DNA from 2 places in the Curtobacterium sp. SL109 genome. Region 2 is predicted to be linked to the other one. Evidence: predicted binding sites of a transcription regulator. Region 2 holds the regulator's gene; the other holds the start of a gene.

Region 1 (14,855 bases), 1.9 Mb from region 2:
TGGTGTCCGGCGGGCACACCTCGTTGCTCCTCGTGCGGGACCTGGTCGGCGACGTCGAGCTCCTCGGCGAGACCATCGACGACGCCGCGGGCGAAGCGTTCGACAAGGTCGCACGACTCCTGGGGCTGCCGTACCCGGGCGGGCCGCAGATCGACCGCGCCGCTGCCGACGGTGACCCGACCGCCATCCGGTTCCCCCGTGGGCTGACCCTGCCGAAGGACATGGCCGCGCACCGGTACGACTTCTCGTTCTCCGGGCTGAAGACCGCCGTCGCGCGCTGGGTGGAGCGCTGCCGCGACGACGGGCGCGAGGTCCCCGTCGCCCACGTCGCCGCCAGTTTCCGCGAGGCCGTCGTCGACGTGCTGCTGACCAAGGCGCTCAACGCCTGCCGGGACACCGGGGTGGACCGGCTCCTGCTCGGCGGCGGCGTCGTGGCGAACGCCCGCCTGCGCGCCGTGGCCGAGGCCCGCTGCGCCGAGGCCGGCGTCGCGCTCCGCATCCCCCCGCTCGACCTCTGCACCGACAACGGTGCGATGATCGCGGCCGTCGGGGCGCGGCTGGTCGCGGAGGGGCACGCGCCGAGCGACCTCGACATCGCCGCGGACTCCACGCTGCCGGTGACGACCGTCCAGGTCTGAGCGCCGGCCGCAGCTGCTGGTCCGCCCCCGTGCCGCCCCGAACAGGGCTGGGTCGGCGGGTCCGCGCCTGTGGCAGGCTTGCAGGCGACGGCCGCACGGGTCGTCGGGAGGGGTGCATCGTGTCCGATCAGAACCAGTGGCCGAAGCCGGGCGAGCAGCGGCCGGACGGACAGCAGCCGGACGCGTCGGCACCAGCACCCGGATCGGCGGCCGAGCCCGGTGGGTACGGGCAGGATGCCCCGCAGCAGCAGAACCCGTACCAGCAGAACCCGTACCAGCAGCCGGGTCAGCCCCAGGCGAACCCGTACCAGCAGCCCGGGCAGTACGGGCAGAGCGGTCAGGGGCAGTACGGCCAGCAGCAGCAGCAGCAGCAGCAGCCGCAGCAGCAGTACGGGCAGCAGCCGGGCCAGAGCCAGGGCCAGGGCCAGGGCCAGGGCCAGCAGCAGCAGTACGGCCAGTACGGCCAGGGTCAGAACCAGGGGCCGGGCCAGAATCAGGGCCAGTACGGCCAGCAGCCGCAGTACGGCGCCCCGCAGAACCCCTACGCCGCGTCGAACCCGTACTCGCAGCAGTACGCCCAGCCCGGCGCCTACGCGAACACCGGCTACCAGCCCTACGCGCAACGACCCAAGACGAACCTCTTGTCGATCCTGTCGATCGTGTTCGGACTCGGCGCGATCCCGTTCTTCTTCATCGCGATCCTGGTCGGTCCCGCCGGTGCGATCCTCGGCCACGTGGCGCTCCGGAGGATCAAGCAGACCGGTGAGAACGGCCGCGGCCTCGCACTCACCGGCATCATCGCCGGCTGGGTGATGACGGGCTTCTGGCTCCTCTGGATCATCGTGGTCGTGTTCGCCTTCGGGCAGGCCGGCGGCTACACCGACTACGGCAGCTACGACTCCGGCGCCTTCATCAGCTGACGACGCTGACGACACTGACGGCGGTGCGCCGCTGACGGCCCGGACGCCCCTGCGTCAGAGCCGCTCGCAGAGCACCGCCGTGTGCCGCCCCTCGAGCCGGGTGAGCACGAGCGTCACCCGGCCCGTGCCCCCGCGCAACCGGAGGCGCTTCCGGAACTCGGCCGGGTCGACGTCGACGCCCCGCTTCTTGATCTCGACCGTGCCCACGCCGTCGGCGGCCAGGCGTGCGGCGAGCTTCTTCACGTCGAGCGGCATCGTGTCGAGCACGCGGAACCCCTGCGCGAACGGCGTCGTCACGGCACGGTCGGCGCTGACGTAGGCGATGCCCTCGGAGAGCATCCGCCCGTCGAGCTGCCGTGCGAGGTCGCCGATCAACCGGGCGCGGATCACGGCGCCGTCGGGCTCGTAGAGGTACTCGCCGAGCGGCCCCGTGTCGACGTCCTCGGTGTCGCCGTCGGCGGTCAGCTCCGCGATGCCGTGCGCGCCGATGACGGTCGCCGCGCGCCGGATGCCGGGTCGTGCGAGCGGGCCGAACCACAGGGCGAGCTCGACGACCTCCCGGTCGACGGACGTCCACTGCGCCTCGGCGGTGTCGGGGACCAGGTCGCGGTCGATGCCCGGTCCGAGCTTCACGCCCGTCGGGGTGGTCGTCGCGGCGGCGAACACGGTGTCGAGCGACGGTGACCAGTCGTCCGGGTCCGCCAGGCGACGGGTGTTCGTGTGCCCGGTGGTGCGCCGTGCGGGGTCCATCCACACGCCGTCGACGCGGGTCAGGTCGAAGGCGGCCGCGTCCCCGAGCTCGACGCGGGCGTCCGGCCAGAGCGCGAGGTTGTGCGTCGCCACCGCTGCCGTGACCTCGTCGCGGTCGACCGCCGTCACGTCCAGGTCGAGCGCCGCCATCGCCATCGCGTCCCCACCGATGCCGCACCCCAGGTCCGCGACCCGGCGCAAGCCGGCGGCGGCGAACCGTCCGGCGTGCTGTGCGGCGACGGACAGTCGGGTGGCCTGTTCGAGCCCCGCCTCGGTGAAGAGCATCCGGCTCGCGAAGTCGCCGAACTTGCCCCGCGCCTTCTGGCGGAGCTTCGCCTGCGTCAGCACCGCTGCGACGAGTCCGGGGTCGTGGCCCTCGGCACGCAGCCGGGACACCACGCGGACGATCTCACCGCCGTCGGAGACCGCCGGGGTGCGGTCGAGCAGCGCCATGCCGTCCGGGGTCAGCAGCTGAGCGAGTTCGGCAGCGTCCATGAGACGATCCTGTCATCACCAGGAGACCTGGCACTCGGATTGACCGAGTGCCAGCCGCCCCCTACAGTTGGACCTGGCACTCTCGTGCGCGTAGTGCCAACCGGTTTTCATCTGTACCAGTCAGTACCGAGAAAGAAGAGGTCACCGTGGCCGTCACCATCAAGCCGCTCGAAGATCGCATCGTCATCCGTCAGGTCGAGGCGGAGCAGACCACTGCATCCGGTCTCGTCATCCCGGACACCGCGAAGGAGAAGCCGCAGGAGGGCGAGGTCGTGGCCGTGGGTCCGGGTCGCATCGACGACAACGGCAACCGCGTCCCCCTCGACGTCGCCGTCGGCGACAAGGTCATCTACTCGAAGTACGGCGGAACCGAGGTCAAGTACTCGGGCGAGGACCTGCTGGTCCTCTCCGCCCGCGACGTCCTCGCGGTCATCGAGCACTGAGACAGCTCCACTCCTCGAACGCCCCGTCAGCCCCGCGCTGACGGGGCGTTCGTGCGTTCCGGGGACGGTCCGGGCCAGCCGGGAGGCTCACGCTGCGTCCGCCGCGTCGACGCGCGTCCGTAGCATTGGTGCGTGACAGAGCGCGTGGTGCGGAGCGAGGCGTCGGTCGGGGTCCTGCAGGCGGTCATCGCGTACGGGCTCTGGGGGCTGATGCCGCTGCTCTTCGTGGCGATGGCACCCGCCAGCGCGTTCGAGATCGTGGCCTGGCGCATCGTCGTCGGGCTGCTCTTCTGCCTGGTCGGCATCGCGCTCACCCGGTCGTGGCTCCGGACCCGGTCCCTCGTCGCCCAGCGCCGCATGATGGGCGTGATGGCGATCGCCGCCGTGCTCATCCTCGTGAACTGGACCGTGTACGTCCTCGCGACGACGACGGGTCACACGGTCGAGGCCGCGCTCGGGTACTTCATCAACCCGCTCGTGACGATCGCACTCGGCGTGGTCCTGCTCCACGAGCGGCTGCGCCCGGTGCAGTGGGCAGCGGTCGGGCTCAGCGTCGTGGCCGTCGTGGTGATCGCCGTCGGGTACGGCCAGATGCCCTGGATCTCGCTCGCGCTGGCGTTCTCCTTCGGGCTCTACGGCCTGGTGAAGAAGCGCGTCGGCGGGACGGTCGACGCCCTCAGCGGGTTGACGATCGAGACGATGTGGCTGACGCCGCTCGCGGTCGTCGCCCTCGTCGTGCTCGGGGCGACGGGCGTCGCGGGCGGGATCACGTTCGGGTCCGAGGGCTGGGTACACGTGCTCCTGATGCTCGGCGCCGGCCCGGCGACCGCGGTGCCGCTGCTCCTGTTCGCGTCCTCCGCCCGTCGGCTGTCCCTCTCGACGCTCGGGCTGACGCAGTACCTCACGCCCGTGCTGCAGCTCGTCGTCGGCGTCGTGGTCCAGCACGAGGCGATGTCGGCCTCGCGCTGGATCGGCTTCGGGATCGTCTGGGTCGCCCTGCTGATCCTGACCACCGACTCCCTGATGGCTGCGCACCGCGCCCGCCGCACCGTGCTGCCGCGTCGAGCGGCCTGACGGACGCCAGCCGAGCCTCCCGTCCGCCCTCACCGGACGCGGAACGGCCCCGGGAGCCGAGCTCCCGGGGCCGTTCAGTGGTGGTGCGGTGCTACTTCTTGACGGCGCCCTGGATGGCGCTCTGGTAGACCGGCTTGTTGTCGCCGTCGAACTTGTAGATGCCGATGTAGGCGGTGGACGGGTCGTTGTTCGCATCGAACGGACCGATGCCGGACGGACCCGTGTAGTGGATGTCCTTGCCGCCGTCGAGGAGCGTCTTGCAGTCCTTGAACGTGGCGCACTCGGTGCCGCCGTCGACGCCGGAGACCTTGTCCATGTTGGCCTGGATGGTCCCGGAGTCGGTGCCCTTGCCCTTCACCGCTGCGAGGGCGGCGAGGGTGGTGGCGTCGTAGGACTCCGCCGCGTACGAGTAGTCGGCCAGCACCTTGCCGGAGGACTTCTTGTAGAACTCGGCGAGGCGCTGCTTCAGGTCGTCCTTCGGCGAGGCGCCGGGGATGGTGCCCTGGGCACCCTCGAGCGTGCCCGGGTCGAAGTCCTTCGAGTAGTCAGCCGTGTTGCCGTCCGACATGTAGATCTTCGCCATGTCCGCGTTCTGCGACTTGAGCTCGGGGATGATCGACTTGGTCTCGTCGAACGCCAGCACGACGATCGCGTCAGGCTTGGTCGCGAGCGCGGCCGTCACCTCGGACGAGAACGTGGTCTGGCCGGGCGGGAACTCCTGGCCCTTGCCCTTGCCGCCGTAGACGACCTGGCCGCCGGAGGCCTCGACGGCCGCCTGCACGGAGTTGCGCAGGCCGGTGCCGTACGTGTCGTTGAAGACGAGGAACGCGACCTTGGCGTTGCCGTCACCGGTGACGAGCTGGCCGAGCGCCGAACCCTGCACCGAGTCCGGCGGAGCGGTCCGGTAGTAGTACGACGAGTAGCCCGAGAGGTCGGACGCGGTGTTCGCGGGCGAGATCTCGACGATGCAGTTGCTGGTGAGCTGGTCGATGACGTTGAGCGTCACGGACGAGGACTCGGCGCCGATCGCGACCGGGACCTTCGCGTTGACAAGCTTCGTCGCCGCGGAGCTCGACACGGTCATGTCGGTGCTGTCACCGGAGTCGGTCTGCGGCGAGATGGCGACGTCCTTGTCGAGCACCCCACCAGCGGAGTTGATGTCCTCGACGGCCAGGCCGACGCCGGACTCGGCGGGCGGGTTGAGGTAGGCCAGCGATCCGGTGAGGGGCAGGATCGTGCCGATCTTCAGCGCGTCGGTGCCGGGCGACGACGGCGCCTTGCAGCTCGAGGCCGGGTCCTTCTTGGCGGCCGAGGCCGACGAGGACGGGCTGGTGCTGCCGGAGGTGGAGCACGCCGCGAGCAGGACCGCAGCCGCTCCCGCCAGTGCCAGCGCCGTGGTGACGCGGGTGGTTCTGATCATCCGTGGAACCCTTTCTGTGCGCGGAGGCCGTTGCCGCATCGGGTCGAGTGCGGCACCTCCACGTGGGGATGCGAGCAAAAGTAGGGTCTGCGTGTTTCGCCCGTGTGACGGGGTGGTACGGAAAGTGTTTCGTTACGAAGCCGTGACGAAGGCTGTGCGGACGTTCGGGGTCGGGCCGCGGGGCTGAGTGCGCGGTCTGCGCCGGGCGGATGGTCCGGTCTCGGAGCTGCTTGCGCCGGGCGGATGGTCCGGCAGGGCGCCCTGGAGGCTCGGCGTACGTTCCGCAGGCATGAGCGACTACCAGCCCACCAGAGCAATCGTCACCGGTTCCGAATCCGGCATCGGTCGCGCCACCGCCGTCGCGCTCGCCGCAGCGGGGATGGACGTCGGCATCACCTACCTGTCCGAGCCCGACCGTGCGAACGAGACCGCCGAGGAGGTCCGCGCCGCCGGACGCCAGGCCTTCGTCGAGCAGATCGACGTCAGCGACCTCGCCAGTGCCGGAGCCGTGATCGACCGCCTCGTCGAGCAGCTCGGCGGTGTCGACGTGATCGTCGCCGACGCCGGTACCGGCGACAACGCGCCGTTCCTCGAGATGACGCTCGACCAGTGGCGGCACACGGTGTCCACCGACCTGGACGGGGCGTTCGTCACGATCCAGGCCGCCGCTCGTCGGATGGTCGAGCAGGGCACGGGTGGGCGCATCATCGGCATCACGAGCGTGCACGAGCACCAGCCGCGGTACGGGTCGAGCGCGTACGACGCCGCGAAGCACGGACTCGGCGGCCTGCTGAAGACCATCGCGATCGAACTCGCCCAGTACGGGATCACGTCGAACGCGGTCGCACCCGGCGAGATCGCGACGCGGATGACCGGCGCCGAGGACGAGGACCCGCAGACGATCTCCCGCCCCGGGGTGCCGCTCGGTCGGCCGGGGAACGCGTGGGAGATCGCGGCGGCGGTGGCGTTCCTCGCCTCGCCGGCATCGTCGTACATCACGGGGGTGTCGCTGCCTGTGGACGGCGGCATGCTGCAGATGGGGCCGCACGGAGGATCGCACATCACGTCGGACGACTGGCGCTCCGCCTGAGCCCTCGGGACGTCGGTCTCCGCGGGGCGTCGGTCTCCGCGGGGCGTCGGTCTCCTCGGGTGGACGGCGAGACGCCCCCTGGTCGGCGAGACGGTGCCGGATCCGGCGGTGTCTCGCTGACCAGGGGGCGTCAGGCGTGCGGGTGGTGCGTCAGCGGCTGTAGTTCGGGGCCTCGACGACCATCTGCACGTCGTGCGGGTGCGACTCCTTGAGCCCGGCCGCGGTGATGCGGACGAACTTGCCGCGGGCCTTGAGCTCGGGGATCGTGCGGCCGCCGACGTAGAACATCGACTGCCGGAGCCCGCCGGTGAGCTGGTACACGACGTTGCCGACCGAGCCGCGGTAGGGGACCTGGCCCTCGATGCCCTCGGGGATGAGCTTGTCGTCGTTCGGGACGTCCGCCTGGAAGTAGCGGTCCTTCGAGTACGAGGTCTTCTTGCCACGCGTCTGCAGTGCGCCGAGGGAGCCCATCCCGCGGTACGCCTTGAACTGCTTGCCGTTGACGAAGACCAGGTCCCCGGGGGACTCGTCCGTGCCCGCGAGCAGGGAACCGAGCATCACGGTGTCGGCACCGGCGACCAGGGCCTTGGCGATGTCGCCCGAGTACTGCAGCCCGCCGTCGGCGATGATCGGGACGCCGGCCTCTCGCGCGGCGAGGGAGGCCTCGTACACCGCGGTCACCTGCGGGACGCCGACGCCGGCGACGACACGGGTGGTGCAGATGGAGCCGGGGCCGACGCCGACCTTGACGGCGTCCACACCGGCGTCGATGAGCGCCTGGGCACCGGCACGGGTCGCGACGTTGCCGCCGATCACGTCGATGGAGTCGAAGGACCGGTCGGCCTTGAGGCGGCGGACCATGTCGAGCACGCCTTCGCTCTCGCCGTTCGCGGTGTCGACCACGAGCACGTCGACGCCGGCGTCACGGAGCGCCTCGGCACGCTGCCAGGCGTCGCCGAAGAACCCGATCGCCGCGCCGACGCGCAGCCGGCCCTCGTCGTCCTTGGTGGCGTCCGGGTACTGCTCGCTCTTGTCGAAGTCCTTGACGGTGATGAGCCCGCGGAGCTTGCCGTCCGCGTCGACGAGCGGGAGCTTCTCGATCTTGTGCTGCGCGAAGATCGCGATCGCCGACTCGGGGTCGATGCCTTCGAGCGCGGTGATCAGCGGGGCCTTCGTCATGACGTCGCGGACGAGCGTGGTCTGCTGCTCGAACGGTGCGACGAAGCGCATGTCGCGGTTGGTGATGATGCCGACGAGGGTGCCGTCGGCCTCGACCACGGGGAGACCGGAGACGCGGAACTGGCCGCAGAGCGCGTCGACCTCGGCCACGGTGGCGTCCGGGGTCGTGGTCACCGGGTTGGTGATCATGCCCGACTCGGACCGCTTGACCTTGTCGACGTAGGCGGCCTGGTCCTCGATGGAGAGGTTGCGGTGCAGGATGCCGATGCCACCCTGTCGCGCCATGGCGATGGCCATGCGGGACTCGGTGACGGTGTCCATCGCCGCCGAGAGCAGCGGGACGCTGACGGAGATCCGCTTGGTGAGCCGGGACGCGGTCGACGCCTCGCTCGGGATGACGTCGGTGTGCCCGGGCAGGAGCATGACGTCGTCGTACGTGAGTCCGATGAATCCGAACGGATCCGGCTGGTCCATGGGTCCCCTTCGTGGGCGCGTGAAGTGGTCGAGGCACCGGACGCAGCGTCGGGTTCCGGATGGAACATGCTAACGCGGGAGCCGCGATGCGCATTCCGGCTGTGGAGGACTTGCCCACCGTTCCTCCACAGCATCACAGTTACGGCACGAATCACACAGGGAACACGTTGGAAACACGGGTGTCACAAAAAGCCCATAGGTTCCTCGGCATCCGAACGAGAGGCTCTTCCGTGGGATCCACAACTCCTGCGGGGCCGGCGCTGTTGCGCCGGTTCCGCCCCGGTGCGCCAGGTCGTCGTCGACTGGTGCTCGTCGTCGTGCTCGTCGCGGCCTTCCTGGCGACCTTCCTGATCGACTGGGCGGTGACCATCCCCGCCCAGGGCGCCACCCCCGCCGCGACGGCGAGTGCGAGCGCCAGCTCGGCCCCGTCGTCGAACCAGCCCTGCACCGTGAGCACGTCGAACGGCTGCATCCAGGGCACGATCCTCGACAGCAAAAGGGAGCCCGCCGTCGGCGTGGACGTCGACGTGGCGGGGCCCGCCGGCTTCGCGGCGACGTCCACCACGTCCGCGCAGGGCCGCTGGGCCGTGAGTGTGCCGGCAGCGGGCCAGTACTCGGTCACCGTCGACCAGGACACGCTGCCCAAGGGCCAGTTCCTGACGAACGCCGCCGACGCCAAGCGCACCGTGCAGGCGAACCTCAACGCGAACGCCGGACAGATCTTCCAGCTGTCGGACCAAGAGGGCGCCACCACGTCCGAGGCCGGCACCAGCGTCACCGCGGCGCGGGCATGGCAGCAGTTCGTGTCCGGCATCCGGCTCGGGCTGCTCATCGCCCTGGCGTCGATCGGTCTGTCGCTGATCTACGGCACGACCGGCCTGTCGAGCTTCTCGCACGGTGAGCAGGTCACCCTCGGTGGCCTCCTCGCGTACACGTTCGCCAACCAGCTCCACATGAACATCTGGGTCGCTGGGGTGATCGTCGTGATCATCTGCGCGGCGAGCGGGTACCTGCAGGACATGGTGATCTGGAGTCCGCTCCGGCGCCGCCGCATCAGCCTCACGCAGCTGATGATCGTCACCATCGGTCTCTCGATCGCGGCGCAGTACGCCTTCCAGTACTTCTTCGGCGCCTCGACCGTCCGCATCCAGCAGAGCAACCCCCAGACGGTGACGTTCGCCGGGGTGACCCTGACCGTGCAGTCCTACGTGGCGATGGCCATCGCGCTCGTCGTGCTCATCCTCACCGGGCTGTTCCTCGCGAAGACCCGCTTCGGCCGGGCCACCCGCGCGGTGTCGGACAACCCGGCCCTGGCATCGGCGTCCGGCATCGACGTCGACCGGGTGATCCGCTTCGTGTGGACGCTCGCCGCCGGTCTCGCCGGGCTGTCGGGCGTGATGCTCGGCCTCGTGCTCAACGGCGTCAACTGGCAGACCGGCCTGCAGCTGCTCCTGCTCATGTTCGCGGCGGTGACGCTCGGTGGCCTCGGTACCGCCTACGGCGCCCTCGCCGGGTCGATGATCATCGGCGTCGTCGTCGAGCTCACGAACCTCGTGCTGCCGGGTGACTTCAAGTACGCCACCGCCCTCGTCATCCTCATCCTCATCCTGTTGTTCCGGCCGCAGGGCATCTTCGGCCGCGCCGAGCGGATCGGCTAAGGGAGCGCCGCCATGGACTACATCCTCAACCTCCTCAGTTCTCTGACGCAGGAGGCCCTCGCGCCCACGACGGCCGCGTTCGCGCTCGCCGCCATCGGGCTGAACGTGCACTTCGGCCTCACCGGACTCGTCAACATGGGTCAGGCGGCGTTCCTGCTGCTCGGCGCCTACGGGTTCGCCATCTCGATCACGAACGGCCTGCCCCTCGGGATGGCCGTCCTGGTCGCCCTGCTGGTCTCGATCGTGTTCGCGATCATCCTCGGCATCCCGACGCTCCGGCTCCGCGGCGACTACCTGGCGATCGTGACGATCTCCGGTGCGGAGATCATCCGGATGGTCGGACGCTCGAGTCTGTTGACCACGACCACGGGCGGCTCGAACGGCATCACCGGCTCGAGCTACCGCGACCCGTTCAACGCCCTGAGCTTCCTGCCCGACGGCACCACCACGATCCTGTGGTTCACGTACTCCAACAACGGCGTCAACGGCTGGTGGATCCGGATCGTCGGCTGGGGCCTCGTCGCCCTGTTCACGCTGGTGCTGTTCCTGCTCATGCGCAGCCCCTGGGGCCGTGTCGTGAAGGCCATCCGCGAGGACGAGGACGCCGTGCGCTCGCTCGGCAAGAGCGTCTACTCGTACAAGATGCAGGCGCTCGTGTTCGGTGGTGCGCTCGGAGCACTCGCCGGCATCATCTACGTCATCCCGAGTTCGGTGCAGCCGGACGCGATGGGTCGTTCGATGACCTTCTTCATCTGGACGGCGCTCATCCTCGGTGGGGCGGCGACGGTGTTCGGCCCCGTGCTCGGAGCCGTGCTGTTCTTCGTCGTCCGACTCGGCATCCGCACCCTGGCCGGGGACTTCATCCCGAACTCGATCATGAACGCGCAGCAGGCGGAGCAGTTCTCCTACGTGCTCGTCGGCGTCGCGCTCATGCTCCTCATCGTGTTCCGCCCCCAGGGACTCCTCGGCAACAAGAAGGAGCTGACGTTCAGTGTCTGAGCAGCACGCACCCGCGACCACGGTGTCGCACACGCCCGGGGCAGCGAAGCCCGACGCGATCCTGACGGTCGACAACATCAGCCGGAAGTTCGGCGGCATGACGGCGGTCGACGTCGACCACCTCGAGGTCCAGCGTGGTTCCATCACGGCGCTGATCGGCCCGAACGGTGCCGGCAAGACCACGTTCTTCAACCTGCTCACCGGCTTCGACAAGCCGACGAGCGGGAAAGAAGCCCGCTGGCAGTTCAACGGCGCGACGCTCGGCAACACCGGTGCCGCGAAGGTCGCCCGAGCCGGCATGGTCCGCACGTTCCAGCTGACCAAGGCGCTGTCCCGCCTCACCGTGATGCAGAACATGCTCCTCGGTGCGAAGGACCAGCCCGGCGAGAACTTCTTCGCCGCGCTCATCCGCCCGCTGTGGTCGAAGCGCGAGAAGGAGATCACGGCGAAGGCCGAGGACCTCCTGGCCCGCTTCAAGCTCCTCGAGAAGAAGGACGACTACGCGGGCTCGCTCTCGGGCGGCCAGCGGAAGCTCCTCGAGATGGCACGGGCGCTCATGTCCGACCCGACGATGATCATGCTCGACGAGCCGATGGCCGGCGTGAACCCCGCGCTGACCCAGTCGCTCCTCGGGCACATCCAGTCCCTGCGCGACGACGGCATGACCGTGCTGTTCGTCGAGCACGACATGCACATGGTCCGGCACATCTCGGACTGGGTCGTCGTGATGGCCGAGGGCCGTGTCGTCGCCGAGGGACCTGCCACGACCGTGATGGACGACCAGGCCGTCATCGACGCCTACCTGGGCGCACACCACGACACGGACCTGGGCGACGACTCGCTCCTCACCGAGGAGACCTACGAGGAGCTCGCCGAGGAGGTCGCCGACGAGGACCACGCGGCGCCAGGCGCGACGCACGACACCACAGCAGACGCGGCCGACGCCGCCGACGGGAAGGCCACCCGATGACCGACGCGACCAACGGGTCCCACGCGACCAACGGGTCCCACGCGACGAGCGGCGCGGACGCGGGGCGAGCCTCCAGTCCGGCAGCGGGATCGGGCACGGCCACCCTGGAGCCGGTGATGCGGGCCAGCGGGCTCGTCGCCGGGTACCTGCCGGGCGTCAACATCCTCAACGGCTGCGACCTGGAGTGCTACCCGGGCGAGCTCATCGGGATCATCGGCCCGAACGGCGCCGGCAAGTCCACGCTGCTCAAGGCCCTCTTCGGCCTGGTCTCGGTCCGCGAGGGCTCGGTGACCCTCGAGGGCGCCGACATCACGAACATGAAGGCGAACAAGCTCGTGCAGGCCGGCGTCGGCTTCGTGCCGCAGTCGAACAACGTGTTCCCCTCGCTCTCGATCGAGGAGAACCTGCAGATGGGGATCTACCTCCGCCCGAAGAAGTTCTCCGAACGGCTCGAGGTCATCTACGACCTGTTCCCCGTCCTCGGCGAGCGGAAGGGCCAGCGCGCCGGATCGCTGTCCGGTGGTGAGCGGCAGTCGGTCGCCATGGCCAGGGCGCTGATGATGGACCCGAAGGTGCTGCTGCTCGACGAGCCGAGCGCCGGACTGTCCCCGGTGCGCCAGGACGAGACCTTCATCCGCACCCGGCGCATCAACAAGGCGGGGGTGTCGATCATCATGGTCGAGCAGAACGCGCGACGCTGTCTCCAGATCTGCGATCGTGGGTACGTGCTCGACCAGGGTCGGAACGCGTACTCGGGCACCGGGCGGGAGCTCGCTGATGACCCCAAGGTCATCGAGCTCTACCTCGGGACGCTCGCCAAGGACGTCGACGCCGCTCGTTGAGCGGAGTCGACGTCGGCCACGCTCGTTGAGCGGGGCCGACATCGCCGGTGCCGCTGTGGGGGCGGTGCCGGCACGAGAGGGGTCGTGCGAAGTCGCGTCAGCGCCGCACGGCCCCTTTCCCTCGTCCGTGATCGTGACCGCCCGCTGGGCTCGGTGGCCGGTCACGGGACACCGCTCACGTCCACCGAGCAGGCACGATCCGTCGTTCCGCACCCGTGCACTCCACACATCGCGACCGGTGGACGCGGAACCGACGGGGTGTCGTGACCGCTCGGCAGTTCGCGGGCCGCGCGCACGGCACGGCACAGCACGGCACGGAACAGCGCAGCGCGGCACGGAACAGCGCAGCGCGGCACGGCCTGGAGGCTCGGCTCGCCCCCGCCGAGCAGGTAGCGTTCCGCAGGTGGACCGGGTCTCGAGCATCGCGATGGACATCCTCGTGTGGGTGGTCTTCGCGGTGCTCTTCATCGGAGCGGCGCTGCTCGTCAAGGTCGCCGCGGCGCTGCTCGTCGTGCTCATCGTGCTGGCGCTCGGGCTCGGGCTGACCCTCCGCATGCTCCGCCGGAAGCGCCGCCGCCCGCGCTGACCCGCCCCGCGCCCGCTAGGCTTGCCGGGTGAGTGAAGTCGAGATCGGTGCAGGCAAGCGCGGACGTCGGGCGTACGCGTTCGACGACATCGCAGTGGTCCCCTCGCGGCGCACCCGCGACCCGCAGGACGTCAGCGTCCAGTGGTCGATCGACGCCTTCACCTTCGAGGCGCCGATCCTCGCGGCACCGATGGACTCCGTGTCCTCGCCTGCCACGGTGATCCAGATGGGCCGCCTGGGCATCCTCGGCGTGCTCGACCTCGAGGGCCTCTGGACCCGGTACGAGGACCCCGAGCCCTACTACGCCGAGATCCGCGCGCTCACCGACGGCAACGTCACGAAGCGCATGCAGGAGATCTACGCCGAGCCGGTCAAGGCCGAGCTGATCACCGCGCGCCTGGCCGAGATCCGTGCCGCGGGTGTCCCGGTCGCCGGCTCGCTCAGCCCCCAGCGCACCCAGGAGTTCTCGAAGACGGTCGTCGACGCCGGTGTCGACCTGTTCGTCATCCGCGGCACCACCGTGTCCGCCGAGCACGTCTCGCAGAACACCGAGCCGCTCAACCTCAAGAAGTTCATCTACGAGCTCGACGTCCCCGTGATCGTCGGCGGCGCCTCGACCTACACGGCCGCGCTGCACCTGATGCGCACCGGTGCTGCCGGCGTCCTGGTGGGCTTCGGCGGCGGTGCGGCGTCGACCACGCGCGCGGCGCTCGGCATCCACGCGCCGATGGCGACCGCCGTGGCCGACATCGCCGGTGCCCGACGTGACTACATGGACGAGTCCGGCGGCCGCTACGTGCACGTCATCGCCGACGGCGGCCTCGACACCGCTGGCGACGTCGTCAAGGCGATCGCGATGGGTGCCGACGCCGTCATGCTCGGCACCGTGCTCGCCCGTGCCTCCGAGGCACCCGGCGGCGGCTTCCACTGGGGTGCCGAGGCCCACCACCCGGAGCTGCCCCGCGGCCGCCGGGTCGAGGTCGGCACGATCGCCCCGCTCGAGGACGTCCTCAACGGCCCCACGCCGACCTGGGACGGCCGCGCCAACATCGTCGGTGCCCTGCGTCGGTCGATGGCGACGACCGGGTACTCCGACGTCAAGGAGTTCCAGCGAGTAGAAGTGGTCGTGGCGCCGTACCACCGCTGACGGCGGTGCGCCCGGTCCTCCGGGTGACGCCCGGCGCCTGAGCAGAGCACGCGAACGCTCCGCACCGGGGCGCGCGGGTGCTCCTGAGCAGAGCACACAGGTGCTCGGGTGCGCGGAGGCGACCATGGCAACGACGGTCTCAGGCAAGAAGGCACCGACAGGTGCGTTCG
Region 2 (14,855 bases):
CGAACCTGCTGGCGGAGCCGTTCGCCCCCGTGGTGACGGTCATCGGGCTGCTGGCGTGCGTGCTGGCGCCGCTGTGGCCGGCAGCGGGCGGCGTCGTGGCGGCGGTCGCGTGGGCTCCGGCTGCCGCGATCGGGGTCATCGCCCAGACGGCGGCCGGGCTGCCCGTGGCCTCGCTCCCGTGGCCGGCCGGGGCGGTCGGCGTCGTGACCGCCGTCGTGGTCAGTGGTGCGGTCGTCGGCGTGGTGCTCGCACCGGCGGGGGTCCGGACACCGTTCGTGCTCGTGGCCTCGGTGGTGACAGCGATCGGGCTCGCGACCACGGTGGTGCCGACGGTCCTGACGCGCGCGGGGCTGCCGCGGGACTGGTCCGTGGCGATGTGCGACGTCGGGCAGGGGGATGCGGTGCTCCTGCGGGACGGCACGAGCACCGCGCTCGTCGACGTCGGCGACGACCCCGTTCGGCTGCGGAGCTGTCTCGACCTGCTCGGCGTCGACCGGATCGACCTGCTCGTGCTGACCCACTACGACGAGGACCACGTCGGTGCACTGGACGAGGTCGTCGGGGACGTGGACCTGGCGCTCGTCGGACCGCCGGTACGGCCGGCCGACGCCGGGGTGCTCCGACGGCTCGAGACCGCGGGGGTGGACGTCCGGCGTGCCGACGACGGCGTGCACGGGGTGCTCGGGCGGGTGCCCTGGCACGTGCTCTGGCCGCGGGTGTCGGACCCGACGAGCGGCAACGAGGCGAGCATTGTGCTGCGGACGGACCGACCACCGGGGTGCACGACGTGCCTGACCGGGGTGTTCCTCGGGGACCTCGACGCCACGGCACAACGACGGCTGCGTGGGTCGGTCCCGGCGTCCACGGCGCTCGGGCCCGTCGACCTGGTGAAGGTCGCGCACCACGGGTCCGCAGACCAGGACCCCACGCTCTACCGCGAGCTCGCAGCGCCGGTCGGACTCATCGGCGTCGGCGCGGACAACACGTACGGGCACCCGACGGAGCGGGCGCTCGAGATGCTCGCCGCCGCCGGCACGACGCCCTTCCGCACCGACCGGCAGGGGACGATCGTCGTCCGTGGTGCTGTCGCCGGCCCGGAGGTCTGGACGGAACGGCAGGCGGCACCACCGTCGCCGACACGGACCCCGGCACCGGCTGCTCGGGGGACTGCAGCGACGCTCGCCCTGCGACGGCCCACGTCGGGGGCGGCCCGTAGACTCGACCACGCACCGTCGGAAGGACCGCATGCCCGCCAAGAAGCCCGCGCGCGCCGCCGCGAAGATCGACCAGGTCCCGTGGTCGGGCATCCGTCCCGCGCCCGTCGTCCTCGTCACCGGACCCGAGACCTTCCTCGCCGAGCGTGCGACCGGCATGCTCCGCGACCTGCTCGTCGGCGAGGACCCCGCGCTCGAGGTCCACGACCTCGAAGCCGACCAGTACGCGCCCGGCCTGCTGGCGACGCTTGCCAGCCCGTCCCTGTTCGGCGAACCGCGGCTCGTCCGGGTCACCAACGTCGAGAAGTGCACGGACGCCTTCATCACGGAGACGATCTCGTACCTGGGCAACCCGGCCGACGACGTCACCCTGGTGCTGCGGCACGGCGGCGGGGTGCGCGGCAAGAAGCTCCTCGACACGATCCGCAGCGGCGTCGGCGGGGGGATCGAGGTCCTGTGCGACGAGCTCAAGCGGGAGACCGACCGCATCGACTTCGTGAACGCCGAGTTCCGCGCTGCCCGACGCAAGATCGCACCCTCGGCCGTGCGCACGCTGGTCGCCGCGTTCGCCGACGACCTCGCCGAGCTGGCGGCGGCGTGCCGGCAGCTCCTGGCGGACGAGGCCCAGGAGATCACCGACCGGGTCGTCGACAAGTACTACGGCGGCCGCGTCGAGACGAACGCGTTCAAGGTCGCGGACATCGCCCTCGCCGGGCGGTCCGCTCCGGCCATCGTGGAGCTGCGGCACGCCCTGGCGACGGGCGAGGCACCCGTGCCGATCGTCGCCGCGTTCGCGAGCAAGATCCGGACCATGGCGAAGGTCAGTTCCTTCCGGGGCTCCAGCGGTCAGGCCGCGTCCGCGCTCGGCATGGCGCCGTGGCAGGTGCAGCGTGCCCAGCGGGACGTCGCCGGGTGGAGTGAGTCCGGGCTGGCGAACGCGATCATCAGCATCGCCGAGGCCGACACCGCGGTGAAGGGCGGCTCACGCGACGCCCACTACGCGCTCGAGGTCATGGTCCGCACCATCGCCCGACGCGGCGAACCCCGGTGAGCTGAGCCGAGCCTCCCGGCCGACGTCGCACCGTTGCCCGACGCGGCGAGCCCCGGTGTGGTGAGCCGAGCCTCCAGGCCGACGCCGCACAACGGGTGTCGGCCCGAACCACGGATTCCGGCGGCGCCAGCGGATTTCCGTTGTGCGTCGTCATCCGGAACCAGCCGCGCCGCCGCCCGCGCGTCAGCGCGCCCGCCCGCCGCCACCCCAGCCCCCCGCGCCGACCCCGGGAACGACGAAGGCCCCACACCGGAACGGTGCGGGGCCTTCGAGAGGATCAGACGCTCAGAGCGCGCTGACCTTCTTCGCGATGGCCGACTTGCGGTTCGCGGCCTGGTTCTTGTGGATGACGCCCTTGCTCACGGCCTTGTCGAGCTTCTTCGACGCGACGGCGAGAGCGGCGGTGGCCTTCTCCTTGTCGCCGGCGACGATGGCCTCGTTGGTGTGACGGATGAACGTCTTCAGCTCGGACTTGTAGGCCTTGTTGCGCTCGGTGGCCTTGAGGTTGGTCTTGATGCGCTTCATCTGCGACTTGATGTTCGCCATGTGTTGCTCCTGCTTCGTCTCGGACGGGTGGTCGCGACCGCTGGGTAGAGGGGCCCTTGGTCGCATCGCGTTCCACCCGTGGGCGACGGAACGCGTAAGCCAGCAAGCCACATTACCAGGGTCAGGGGTGCGGATCAACGCGCGCGACACGCCCCGCTCCCGCGGCTCCGCGCGGAACCACGCCCGCGACACCGCGCCGAACCACGCCCGTGTCACCGCCCCGAAACACGGCGGCGTTACCGTGTCGAGCATGCCGTCCCTCGCACCTCGGATCGACACCGTCCCCGCCTCCGGCATCCGCCGCGTCTTCGAGCAGGCCGCCCTGCTCCAGGCGGACGGCGTGGACGTCACGATGCTCGTCATCGGCGAGCCGGACGTCCCGGTGGCCACGCACATCGGGGACGCGGCCCGACGTGCCTGGACCGAGGACCGCACCGGGTACACCCCGAACGGCGGCATCACGCCGCTGCGCCTGGCCGTGCAGGAGAAGCTCCGGCGGGAGAACCGCATCGAGGCCGACCTCGAGCAGATCTGGATGACGATCGGCGCGACGCAGGCGCTGTTCCAGGCGATGACCCTCGTGCTCAGCCCGGGTGACGAGCTGCTCGTGCCCGACCCCGGGTACACGACGTTCACGATGAACGCCCACATCATCGGCGCGACGCCGGTGCCGTACCGCCTCGGGCCGGAGCACGGGTTCGAGCCGGACCTCGACGCCCTCGCTGCGAGCGTGACCGAGCGGACCCGGGCCATCGTGGTGAATTCGCCGTCGAACCCGCTCGGCACGGTGTTCAGCGAGGCGACGCTCCGGCGGATCCTGGCGTTCGCGAAGGAACACGACCTCTGGGTGATCAGCGACGAGGTCTACGAGTACTTCACCTACGGCACCCGGCACGTCAGCCTGGCCGCCCTCGACGAGGACGACCGCGTCTTCACCGCCTTCTCGCTGAGCAAGACGTACGCGATGACGGGGGTCCGGGTCGGGTACCTCGTGACCCCGAAGGGCCTGGGCCCGACGATGCGCACCGTGCAGGAGTCGATGATCAGCTGCGTCGCCGAGCCCGACCAGTACGCGGCCCTCGCAGCGATCGTGGGGGACCACTCCGCCGTGCGCGACGCCCGGGAGCACTACCGCGCCAACCTCGAGGTCGCGACCGAGGTCCTCGACGCCGCCGGCATCCGGTACAACGCACCGGACGGCTCCTTCTACCTGTGGATCGACGTCGCGCACGCCGCCCAGGGGGACGTCGCCGCGTGGGCGTTGGCGTTCCTGCAGCGCGAGCGGGTCGCCGTGGCACCGGGCAGCGCGTTCGGCCGCAGCGGCGAGGGCTGGATCCGCGTCTGCCTGGCGGCGACCCCGGAGGACCTGCGGCGCGGCCTGGGCGCGCTGCCGGCCCCGGCGCACGCGGTCGTCTGAGCCGGACCCTCCGTCGGACCCGGCCGGGAGGCTCGGCGCGGCCCCGCCACGCCCCGCACCGTGCGCGCTCCTCCGCCTGGTGCGAGGTCGGTCGCCCCGTGCGGGCATCCAGGGCTGCACGAGGTGGTCAACCTCGCACCACGCGCCAGCCGCGCGGCCGCCCCGCACCGCCCGCACGCTGCCGGGACGCAACCGTGGGACAATCTCCTGACCGTCCGACCCACCTGAGGAACCGTGAGCCCACAAGCATCCGCTCCGCTCGAGCCCGCCGCGACTCCGGCCGACGCGATCCGCAACTTCTGCATCATCGCGCACATCGACCACGGCAAGTCCACGCTGGCCGACCGCATGCTCTCGATCACCGGCATCGTCGAGGACCGTGCGATGCGCGCGCAGTACCTCGACCGCATGGACATCGAGCGTGAGCGCGGCATCACGATCAAGTCGCAGGCCGTCCGCATGCCGTGGGAGCTCGACGGTCAGACCTACGCGCTGAACATGATCGACACGCCCGGGCACGTCGACTTCTCGTACGAGGTCTCCCGCTCCCTCGCCGCGTGCGAGGGCGCCATCCTGCTCGTCGACGCCGCCCAGGGCATCGAGGCCCAGACGCTCGCGAACCTCTACCTGGCGCTCGAGAACGACCTGCAGATCATCCCGGTCCTCAACAAGATCGACCTGCCCGCCGCCGACCCCGACAAGTACGCGGCCGAGCTCGCCCAGCTCATCGGCGGCAAGCCCGAGGACGTCCTCCGCGTCTCCGGCAAGACCGGCGTCGGCGTGCCGGAGCTCCTCGACCTCGTCGTCCGGACGGTCCCCGCCCCGGTCGGCACGGTCGACGCCGCGCCCCGCGCGATGATCTTCGACTCGGTCTACGACAGCTACCGCGGCGTCGTGACGTACATCCGCATGATCGACGGCTCGATCGCCCCGCGCGAGAAGGTCCAGATGATGTCGACCAAGTCGACGCACGAGATCCTCGAGATCGGGGTGTCGAGCCCGGAGCCGATCCCCACGAAGGGCCTGTCCGTCGGCGAGGTCGGCTACCTCATCACCGGGGTGAAGGACGTCCGCCTGTCCAAGGTCGGCGACACCGTCACGAGTGCCCAGCGCCCGGCGACCGAGGCCCTGCCCGGCTACACGGACCCGAAGCCGATGGTCTTCTCGGGCCTGTACCCGATCGACGGCTCGGACTACCCGGACCTCCGCGAAGCGCTCGACAAGCTCAAGCTCTCGGACGCCGCGCTGGTCTACGAGCCGGAGACCTCCGTCGCGCTCGGCTTCGGGTTCCGCTGCGGCTTCCTCGGCCTGCTGCACCTCGAGATCATCACCGAGCGCCTGTCCCGCGAGTTCAACCTCGACCTCATCACCACCGCCCCGAGCGTGATCTACGAGGTCACGAACGAGGACAACACGGTCACCGAGGTCACGAACCCGTCCGAGTTCCCGACCGGGCGCATCATCGAGGTCCGCGAGCCGATGGTCCGTGCCGCGATCCTGGCACCGAAGGACTACGTCGGCGCGATCATGGAGCTGTGCCAGCAGCGCCGCGGTTCCCTGCTCGGCATGGAGTACCTCGGCGAGGACCGCGTCGAGATCCGCTACCAGATGCCCCTCGGCGAGATCGTCTTCGACTTCTTCGACCAGCTCAAGAGCAAGACACAGGGCTACGCCAGCCTCGACTACGAGCCCGTCGGCGACCAGGCCGCCGACCTCGTCAAGGTCGACATCCTGCTGCAGGGCGACCAGGTCGACGCCTTCAGCGCGATCGTGCACCGCGACAAGGCCTACGCGTACGGCACGCTGATGACCGAGCGGCTCCGCAAGCTCATCCCACGCCAGCAGTTCGAGGTCCCGATCCAGGCCGCCATCGGCGCGCGCATCATCGCCCGTGAGAGCATCCGCGCCATGCGCAAGGACGTCCTCGCGAAGTGCTACGGCGGTGACATCACCCGCAAGCGCAAGCTCCTCGAGAAGCAGAAGGAGGGCAAGAAGCGCATGAAGACGATCGGCCGGGTCGAGGTCCCGCAAGAGGCCTTCATCGCCGCGCTCTCCGGGGACGTCGAAGAGAAGAAGAAGTAGGGCTCAGCGGCGGGCGCGGGCGCGCACCGCGCCCAGGACGACCGTCGCCGACGGTGTCACGTCTCGCCGCGGGCGCGCAGTGCGCCCAGGACGACCGCCGGGAGGCTCGCGACCGCCAGTCCTGCCAGTGCGGTCCGCAGCAGCTCGAGTTCCGTGACGACGGCGAAGTCGGTCCGGCCGCTCGCGACCGTCCCGGCGAGGACGGCGCCGAGCACCATCACGAGCGTGACGGCCCCGATCACGAGGGGCAGGCGGCGCCCCGGGTGGTGGAGCACGGCGGAGACGAGCGTCGCGCCGAAGAGCAGGACCGCGGCGCCGGCGAGGCTGGCACCGGCCACGGCGACGACGTTCACCGTGTCGAAGGCCGTCCACCCGCTCGGCGCCGCCGTGGTGTACCGGGCGGGTGCGTCGAAGCCAGCGGTGGACGTGTCGACGAGGACCCGCGCGGCAGCGGCCACGGCGAAGCACACGAGCGTCGCGATCCCGGCCATCCGGGTGCGTCGGTCGACGGACCGACGGGGGAGGGCACTGGAGCGGGGCACGCACCCAAAGGTAGATGCATACGCAACGACTTGCAGCCTCCCGTTCGGGGTGCCTGTCCGGAACCGGACGCGGGTCTCCACCGGTGACCCCGAGCGGTCCGGCCCGTCGGTCAGGCCCAGTACGATGGCGGGATGAGCAGCCGCGGAGGGTACCTGACCGCCCTGACCTACGGAGCGGTCGGTGCGACACAGGCGCCGGACCTCATGACCTACCCGCCGGAGGGCTTCACCCCGGCGGAGTCCCGGGCCCGCATCGGGCACGGTGACCAGCGGTTCGACACGGCGGTGACCCAGGCGCTGACGTGGCAGATCCAGGAGCGCAGCGGGATGGGCGTCCGGGTGGACGACGCGCCCGACGACGACGACGTCCGCTACAACCCCGTCACGTTCGACGAGCAGGGGGTGCCCATCGCGCCGGCCTCCATCGGGACGCCGCGGGTCGAGCACTTCGCACCGGACGGCACCCCGCTCGTGACCGCCGGCACCACCGCCGTGCTGACGATGCACGCGTTCGGTCGGTCGGTGCAGGCGCCTGTGCGCGTCGTGTCGATCATCGACGAGCCCGACCGCAAGGGCTTCGCGTACGGCACGCTCGAAGGCCACCCGCTCTCGGGTGAGGAGTCCTTCGTGGTGGAGCGCACCGCGGACGGCTCCGTGTGGCTGCAGGTCCGCCAGTTCTCGCAGCCCGCCAGCGCGAAGTGGCGCTTCGTCGCGCCGCTGCTCCGCCGGCAGCAGCGGGTGATGGCCGAGAAGTACCTGGCGGCGCTGCGCGGGGACTGACCGCCCGGGTGGACGCCCGCTACTCGTGTCGCAGCGGGGGCAGCGCGGCGATGGCGTCCTCGATGAGGGCCGCATCGACGACGCAGTCCCGCGCGATCGCCACCGCGTTCGTGTGCCGGAGTGCCTCGACGTCGTAGACGCCGGTCGCCACGGCCAGGAACGGGATGCCCACGGCGTCGGCCGCTTCGCCGTCCCGTGGGGTGTCGCCGACGATGACCGCGCGGGTGCCGGCGAGGGCCTCCGCGGCGAGGGCGGTGACCCCGGCACGCTCGACCTCCTCGTCCCCGAAGTACGAGTGGTCCCAGTCGAAGGCGTCCACGTCGAACCCGGCGCCGGCGAGCTTGACGCGGGCGCGGTACGCGGAGTTGCCGGTGAGCAGCCCGTTCCGCCAGCCGAGCGCCGCGAAGCGGGTCACCAGGGCGAGGGCTCCGGGAGCGGCCGTGCGGTGCTCGCCGGCGCGGTGCCGTTCCTCGGACAGGTCGCGGAGGTGCGCGGTCACGGTCGGGATCACGTCGACGGCGAGGTCGTGGGCGCGGACGTGCTCGGCGATGATGCCGGCGTCGGTGCGCCCGTGCTGGTGACCGACGAGCAGGGGGAGGTCACGGCCCGTCGCGCGCTCGAGCGCCAGGTGGTACAGGTTGCCGGGGGAGGTGGCGTTCCGGACGAGGGTGCCGTCGATGTCCCACAGCACCGTGGTCGGGACCGAGTGGTGCTCCATGGCTCCATCATGGCGGAGAATGGAGTCCATGCCGAGTGCTCTCCCGATCGCTGACCCGGCTCCCGCGGACGGCCTGCTCACCCCGGCGGCCGGTGCGGGTGACGTCCCCTTCGGTGTCTACGTGCACGTGCCCTTCTGCCGGGTGCGCTGCGGCTACTGCGACTTCAACACGTACACGGCGTCCGAGCTGCGGGGCGTCCGCCGTGACGACTACGCCGGCCATGCGGTGCGCGAGATCGAGTGGGCCGCGTCGGTCCTCGACCGCTCGGGCGTGCCCCGTCGGCCGGTGTCGACCGTGTTCTTCGGTGGTGGCACCCCGACGATGCTGCCGGCGAGCGACCTCGCGATGATCCTCCGCGCGATCGACGACACGTGGGGCATCCTGCCGGGGGCCGAGGTCACGACCGAGGCCAACCCGGACTCCGTCGACGCGGCCTCGCTCGAGACCCTCCGCGCCGGTGGCTTCAACCGGATGAGCTTCGGCATGCAGTCGGCGGTGCCGCACGTGCTCGCCACCCTCGACCGCACCCACGACTCCGAGCGCGTGCCGGTCGTCGTCGACCTCGCGAAGCAGCTCGGCCTCGACGTCTCGCTCGACCTCATCTACTCGACGCCGGGGGAGTCCCTCGACGACTGGCGCACCTCGCTCGACGCCGCGCTCGCGTGCGAGCCTGACCACGTCTCCGCGTACTCGTTGATCGTCGAGGACGGCACCGCGATGGGCCGCGCGGTCTCCCGCGGTGAGCTGCCCGCCCCGGACGACGACCTCGCCGCCGACATGTACGAGCTCGCGGACCAGGTGCTCGGCGACGCCGGCTACTCCTGGTACGAGGTCTCGAACTGGGCCCGCGGCGACGAGCACGTCAGCCGGCACAACCTGTCCTACTGGAAGGGCCACGACTGGTGGGGCGTCGGCCCCGGCGCGCACTCGAGCGTCGCCGGCACCCGCTGGTGGAACGTCAAGCACCCGGCCGCGTACGCGGGCCGCGTGCTCCAGGACGTGTCCCCGGCCGCTGGTCGCGAGACGCTCGACGACGAGACCCGCTACGTCGAGCGCGTGCTGCTCGCCGCGCGCGTCCGTGGGGAACTCACCACCCAGGAACTCCGCCAGGAGGCCCGTGGCCGGGTCGCCGGGCTCATCGCGCGCGGTCTGGTGGACGGCCGCAGTGCCCTGGGCCGCCCCGGGGCGCCGGGTCGCCTCGACCTGACGCTGCAGGGCCGGCTGCTCGCGGACGCGGTGGTCCGCGAACTGCTCGACTAGGCCTTCACGAACTCGATCGTCAGCGGGTAGCGGTAGAAGCGCCCCTGGTTGGCGGCCACGGCGGCCATGATCGCGAAGACGACCACGAGGACGCTGATGATCGGCAGCAGCACGAAGCCGATGAGCAGCAGCGTCAGCAGGCCGGCGACGAAGCTGGCGATCGCGGCCGTGATGTGGAAGTTCAGCGCCTGGCGGGTGTGCTCGCGGACGAAGCCGCCGCGGTCCCGCAGCACCAGGTAGGCCACGAGCGGCCCCACGAAGCTCAGGAAGATCCCGCCCACGTGGGTGAGCGTCGCCCAGAGGCGCTGGTCCTCGGGCGTCAGCGGCTGCGGTGGCTGGTACTGCGGGCCGTCGTGCTGCTGCCCGTAGCCCTGCGGGTGGGGCTGGTGGGCGTAGTCGCCGGGGCGGGGCTGACCGGGGCCTCTGGCGCCGTCCTGCTCGTGTCCGTAGCTCATGGCGGCAGCGTAGCGACCGGCCCCCGGAGAAGTCCGAGCGTGTCGGTGTGCAGGCGTAGGATCAGCACTCGACATGTCCGAGTGCCAGCACGCGTGGAAGGGGTCCCGGTGGTCAGTGAACGTTCCCTCGAGGTCCTCAAGGCCATCGTGCGTGACTACGTCTCGTCGCGCGAGCCCGTCGGGTCGAAGTCCATCGTCGACCGGCACGCCTTCGGGGTCAGCGCCGCGACGATCCGCAACGACATGGCCCTGCTCGAGGACGAGCAGCTCATCATCGCCCCGCACACCTCGTCCGGCCGGGTGCCGACGGACAAGGGCTACCGCGTCTTCGTCGACCACCTCGCCGCCGCACGGCCGCTCTCGAGTGCGCAGCGGCACGCCATCGAGACCTTCCTCGGGGCGTCCAACGACCTCGACGACGTCCTCAGCCGCACCGTCCGGCTGCTCAGCCAGCTGACGAACCAGGTCGCCCTGGTGCAGTACCCGTCGATGGTGCGCGCCCGGGTCCAGCACGTCGAACTCGTCCGGCTCGGCGACACCCGCCTGATGGTCGTGCTCATCACCGACACCGCCCGGGTCGAGCAGCGCGTCGTGGAGACCGACGTCCGGCTCGACGAGTCCGCCCTGGTCGAACTCCGCTCGGTGCTCAACGGCGCGACCGTCGGGCTCCCGCTGCAGGACGTCCCCACCGCGCTGCGGGCGATCCCCGCACAGATCCGCCCGGACTCGCAGACCCTGGCGGGCGTGGTCGTCGCGACGCTCATCGAGCAGGTCGCCGCCAACCGGCAGGACCGCCTGCTGATGGCCGGCGCCGCCAACCTCGCCAAGAGCGAGCAGGACTTCTCCGGCGGGCTCTTCCCCGTGCTCGAAGCCATCGAGGAACAGGTGACCCTGCTCCGGTTGTTCGGGGAGATGCAGCTCGACGACGTCTCCGTGACCGCGCGCATCGGCGTCGAGAACGCGGAGTACGGTCTCGACGCCACGAGCATCGTGGCCGGCGGGTACGTCGCAGCCGGCGGCGAGGTCGCCCGGCTGGGCGTCCTCGGACCGACGCGCATGGACTACGGCTCGAACATGGCAGCGGTGCGGGCAGTCGCCCGGTACCTCTCCAGGCTCCTCGGCGAGAATTGACGACCCCCATCATCCGATCCACCGACGAACACAACTGAGGGATACGTGGCAGACCACTACGACGTCCTCGGTGTCCCGCACGACGCGGCCGACACCGACATCAAGAAGGCGTACCGCCGACTCGCGCGGGAACTCCACCCGGACGTGAACCCGAGCCCCGACGCCGCCGAACGCTTCAAGGACGTCACGCACGCGTACGACGTGCTGAGCGACCCCGAGCAGCGGCGCCGCTACGACGCCGGCCCCGCCGACAGCCCCTTCGGCGGCGGTGGTGCGGCGGGCTTCAGCGACATCTTCGACGCCTTCTTCGGCGGCGGCGCCGGTGGTGGCCGTGGCGGCGGTCCCCGCAGCCGGGCCGAGCGCGGACAGGACGCCCTGCTGCGCATCGACGTCGACCTCGACGAGGTCGTCTTCGGCACGCACAAGGACGTCGAGGTCGACACCGCGGTGCTCTGCGAGACGTGCGGCGGCTCCTGCTGCGCACCGGGCACCAGCCCGCGCACCTGTGACATCTGCGGCGGGTCCGGCTCGATCCAACGCCAGGTCCGGTCGCTCCTCGGCAACGTCGTGACGAGCGCGCCGTGCGGCACCTGCCGCGGCCACGGGACCGTCATCCCGAACCCCTGCCCGACGTGCCAGGGCCAGGGTCGCGTCCGCGCTCGTCGCACCATCCCGGTCGACATCCCCGCCGGGGTCGACTCCGGTCTGCGCCTCCAGATGCCCGGGCAGGGCGAGGTCGGCCCGGCGGGTGGACCCTCCGGTGACCTGTTCCTCGAGGTCCGGGTGCACCACCACGACGTCTTCAGCCGCGACGGCGACGACCTGCTCGCCACGCTCGAGGTCCAGATGACCGACGCGATCCTCGGCACCACGACGACGATCGACGGCCTCGACGGTCCCGTGGAGCTCGAGGTCCGACCGGGCGTGCAGAGCGCCGACGTCCTGGTGATCAAGGACCGCGGCATCACGAAGCTGCGTGGCAGCGGGCGCGGTGACCTCCGGGTCGGCGTGCAGGTCGTGACCCCGACGAAGCTCTCGCACAAGGAGCGCCAGCTCGTCGAGCAGCTCGCGAAGTCGCACAAGTCCGCGGCACCGCAACTCGCCCGGTTCCAGCAGGGCATGTTCGGCAAGCTGCGCGACCGCTTCTTCAACTTCTGATGGCGTCGCTCTACCTGGTGGAGTCCCTCGACGGCGTGACCGTCGGGGACTCCGTCGCGCTCGACGGCGCCGAGGGCCGCCACGCGGTCACGGTGTCGCGGGTGCGAGTCGGGGAGACGCTCCGCCTCGGTGACGGCCGCGGCACCGTCGTGCTCGGACCGGTCGAGTCCGTCGGTCGTGACGCCCTCGTGCTGACCGTCGCGTCCGTGGTGGTCGAGGAACCGCCGTCCCCGTCGCTGACCCTCGTGCAGGCGCTCGCGAAGGGCGGACGCGACGAGATGGCGGTGCAGGCCGCGACCGAGATCGGCGTCGACCGCGTCGTGCCCTGGTCGGCGGCGCGCAGCGTCTCCCGCTGGGACGGCGCCAAGGTCGAGAAGGGCCGTGCCCGGTGGGCTGCGATCGCGCAGGAGGCCGCCAAGCAGGCGATCCGGTCGCGCGTGCCCTCGGTGGACCTGCCGATGACGACCGCGCAGCTCGCGGCGGCGTCCTCGGACGGCGTCGTGCTCGTCCTGCTCGACCCCACCGCGACCGAGCGGCTCGCCACGTGGGAGCCCCCGGCCGATGCCACCGAGATCGCCCTGGTCGTCGGACCGGAAGGCGGCATCGACGGCTCCGAGCTGGAGCGTCTCGAAGCCGCCGGTGCGGTGCGGGTCCGGCTCGGGGACACCGTCCTGCGGACCTCCACCGCCGGGCCCGCGGCACTGGCGGTCCTGCAGGCCCGCCTCGGCCGCTGGTGACCGCCTCGCGCAGCGCGGTCGCACCCGGAGGGCGCGGCGTCGGTCGGGCGTCCTACGATGGGGCCATGAGCAGCATCTTCTCGAAGATCGTCACGCGCGACGTCCCGGCGACCATCGTGGCCGAGGACGACCGCGTCATCGCGTTCGAGGACATCGCCCCGAAGGCCCCGGTCCACGTCCTCGTGGTCCCGAAGACCGAGCAGTACCAGAACGTCACCGAACTCGCGGCCGGTGACCCGGACCTCCTGGCGCACGTGGTCGCGACCGCCCAGCGCATCGCCGACGAGCGCTCGGGCGGGCAGTACCGGCTCGTCTTCAACACCGGCGAGACCGTCGGACAGACCGTGTTCCACGTGCACGCACACGTACTCGCAGGCGACCTGCAGGAAGGCACCCTTGCCAGCTGACGACACCGCACCCACCGAGACCGAAGCCGTCTCGGAACTCGCCGTCGACGGGATCGCGATGGTCCAGCTCCTCGGCCCACAGGACCGGCTGCTGAAGACCGTCGAACGCCAGTACCCCGGTGTCCGCGTGCTCGTCCGCGGCAACCAGGTCACCCTGACCGGTCCGGAGCGCGACGTCGCCCGTGCCCGCGCACTGGTCGACGAGCTCGTGGACATGGTCAAGCGCGGCCAGGACATCGGCCAGTCGGACATCCCCACGTCGGCGCGCATCATCGACGAGGCCCGCAGCCCCGCCGACGTCTACGGCACACCGATCGTGGCGAGCCGCGGCAAGTCCGTGCGTCCGAAGACGGACGGGCAGCGCCGGTACGTCGACGCCATCGACGAGCACACGATCACGTTCGGCATCGGCCCCGCCGGCACCGGCAAGACGTACCTCGCCATGGCCAAGGCCGTCCAGGCCCTGCAGCGGCGCGAGGTCACCCGCATCATCCTGACCCGTCCCGCGGTGGAGGCCGGCGAGCGGCTGGGGTTCCTGCCCGGCACGCTGACGGACAAGATCGACCCGTACCTCCGGCCGCTGTACGACGCGCTCAACGAGATGATGGACCCTGAGCTGGTCCCGAAGCTCCTGGCCGCCGGCACCGTCGAGGTCGCACCGCTGGCGTACATGCGCGGGCGCACGCTCAACGACTCGTTCGTGGTGCTCGACGAGGCCCAGAACACCACGCCCGAGCAGATGAAGATGTTCCTCACCCGCCTCGGGTTCGGGTCGCGGATGGTCATCACGGGCGACATCACCCAGGTCGACCTGCCCGGCAACGTCTCCGGCCTGCGGCTGGTCACGCAGATCCTGTCCGAGGTCGAGGACATCCACTTCGCCCGTCTCGGCAGCGAGGACGTGGTCCGCCACACCCTCGTCGGCCGGATCGTCGACGCCTACACCGTGTACGACGAGCAGCGGCTCGTCGAGCAGGCGGAGCGCCGCCAGTCCAGCACGAAGAACGACGCCAGAGGAGGCGCCCGGTGAGCATCGAGCTCAACAACGAGTCCGGCGTCGCGGTCGACGACGACGCCATCCAGCGCCTCGCCGCGTTCGCGCTCGACGCCATGCACGTGCACGCCGACGCGGAACTCGCCGTCGTGCTCGTCGACGAGGGCGCGATGGAGCAGCTGCACATCCGGTGGATGGACGAGCCGGGTCCGACCGACGTCCTGAGCTTCCCGATGGACGAGCTCCGCCCGGGCACCGAGGACGAGCCCACCCCGGCCGGGCTGCTCGGTGACATCGTGCTCTGCCCGCAGGTGGCCGAGGCCCAGGCGACGACCGCCGGGCACTCCACCACCGACGAGCTC

Evidence for each region. Region 2 encodes HrcA, which represses chaperone genes, less so after heat shock. Its sites were predicted from a motif close to TTNGCACTCGNNNNNNNCGAGTGCNAA; they were not measured.
Region 1: groES (co-chaperone GroES) is a predicted target of HrcA. The motif match lies at 2,831-2,857, and genes of this name have one in related genera.

What each region holds. Positions count from the first base shown of each region.
Region 1 covers NZ_JAPPRB010000002.1:228,782-243,636, reverse strand. The annotation lists gene tsaD (tRNA (adenosine(37)-N6)-threonylcarbamoyltransferase complex transferase subunit TsaD) at 1-638, shown strand, start outside; gene OVA28_RS02440 (DUF4190 domain-containing protein) at 758-1,558, shown strand; gene OVA28_RS02435 (class I SAM-dependent methyltransferase) at 1,613-2,803, opposite strand; gene groES (co-chaperone GroES) at 2,950-3,246, shown strand; gene rarD (EamA family transporter RarD) at 3,379-4,320, shown strand; gene OVA28_RS02420 (ABC transporter substrate-binding protein) at 4,412-5,740, opposite strand; gene OVA28_RS02415 (SDR family oxidoreductase) at 6,030-6,830, shown strand; gene guaB (IMP dehydrogenase) at 6,981-8,483, opposite strand; gene OVA28_RS02405 (branched-chain amino acid ABC transporter permease) at 8,714-10,141, shown strand; gene OVA28_RS02400 (branched-chain amino acid ABC transporter permease) at 10,154-11,140, shown strand; gene OVA28_RS02395 (ABC transporter ATP-binding protein) at 11,133-12,110, shown strand; gene OVA28_RS02390 (ABC transporter ATP-binding protein) at 12,227-12,952, shown strand; gene OVA28_RS02385 (hypothetical protein) at 13,356-13,538, shown strand; gene OVA28_RS02380 (GuaB3 family IMP dehydrogenase-related protein) at 13,567-14,685, shown strand; gene OVA28_RS02375 (glycerol-3-phosphate dehydrogenase/oxidase) at 14,810-14,855, shown strand, end outside.
Region 2 covers NZ_JAPPRB010000002.1:2,095,394-2,110,248, forward strand. The annotation lists partial or broken gene OVA28_RS19215 (ComEC/Rec2 family competence protein) at 1-614, shown strand, start outside; gene holA (DNA polymerase III subunit delta) at 1,246-2,265, shown strand; gene rpsT (30S ribosomal protein S20) at 2,551-2,811, opposite strand; gene OVA28_RS11385 (pyridoxal phosphate-dependent aminotransferase) at 3,062-4,228, shown strand; gene lepA (translation elongation factor 4) at 4,463-6,310, shown strand; gene OVA28_RS11395 (hypothetical protein) at 6,367-6,852, opposite strand; gene OVA28_RS11400 (DUF1990 family protein) at 6,985-7,632, shown strand; gene OVA28_RS11405 (HAD family hydrolase) at 7,652-8,350, opposite strand; gene hemW (radical SAM family heme chaperone HemW) at 8,379-9,611, shown strand; gene OVA28_RS11415 (DUF4870 domain-containing protein) at 9,608-10,066, opposite strand; gene hrcA (heat-inducible transcriptional repressor HrcA) at 10,175-11,197, shown strand; gene dnaJ (molecular chaperone DnaJ) at 11,243-12,355, shown strand; gene OVA28_RS11430 (16S rRNA (uracil(1498)-N(3))-methyltransferase) at 12,355-13,092, shown strand; gene OVA28_RS11435 (histidine triad nucleotide-binding protein) at 13,158-13,499, shown strand; gene OVA28_RS11440 (PhoH family protein) at 13,558-14,529, shown strand; gene ybeY (rRNA maturation RNase YbeY) at 14,526-14,855, shown strand, end outside.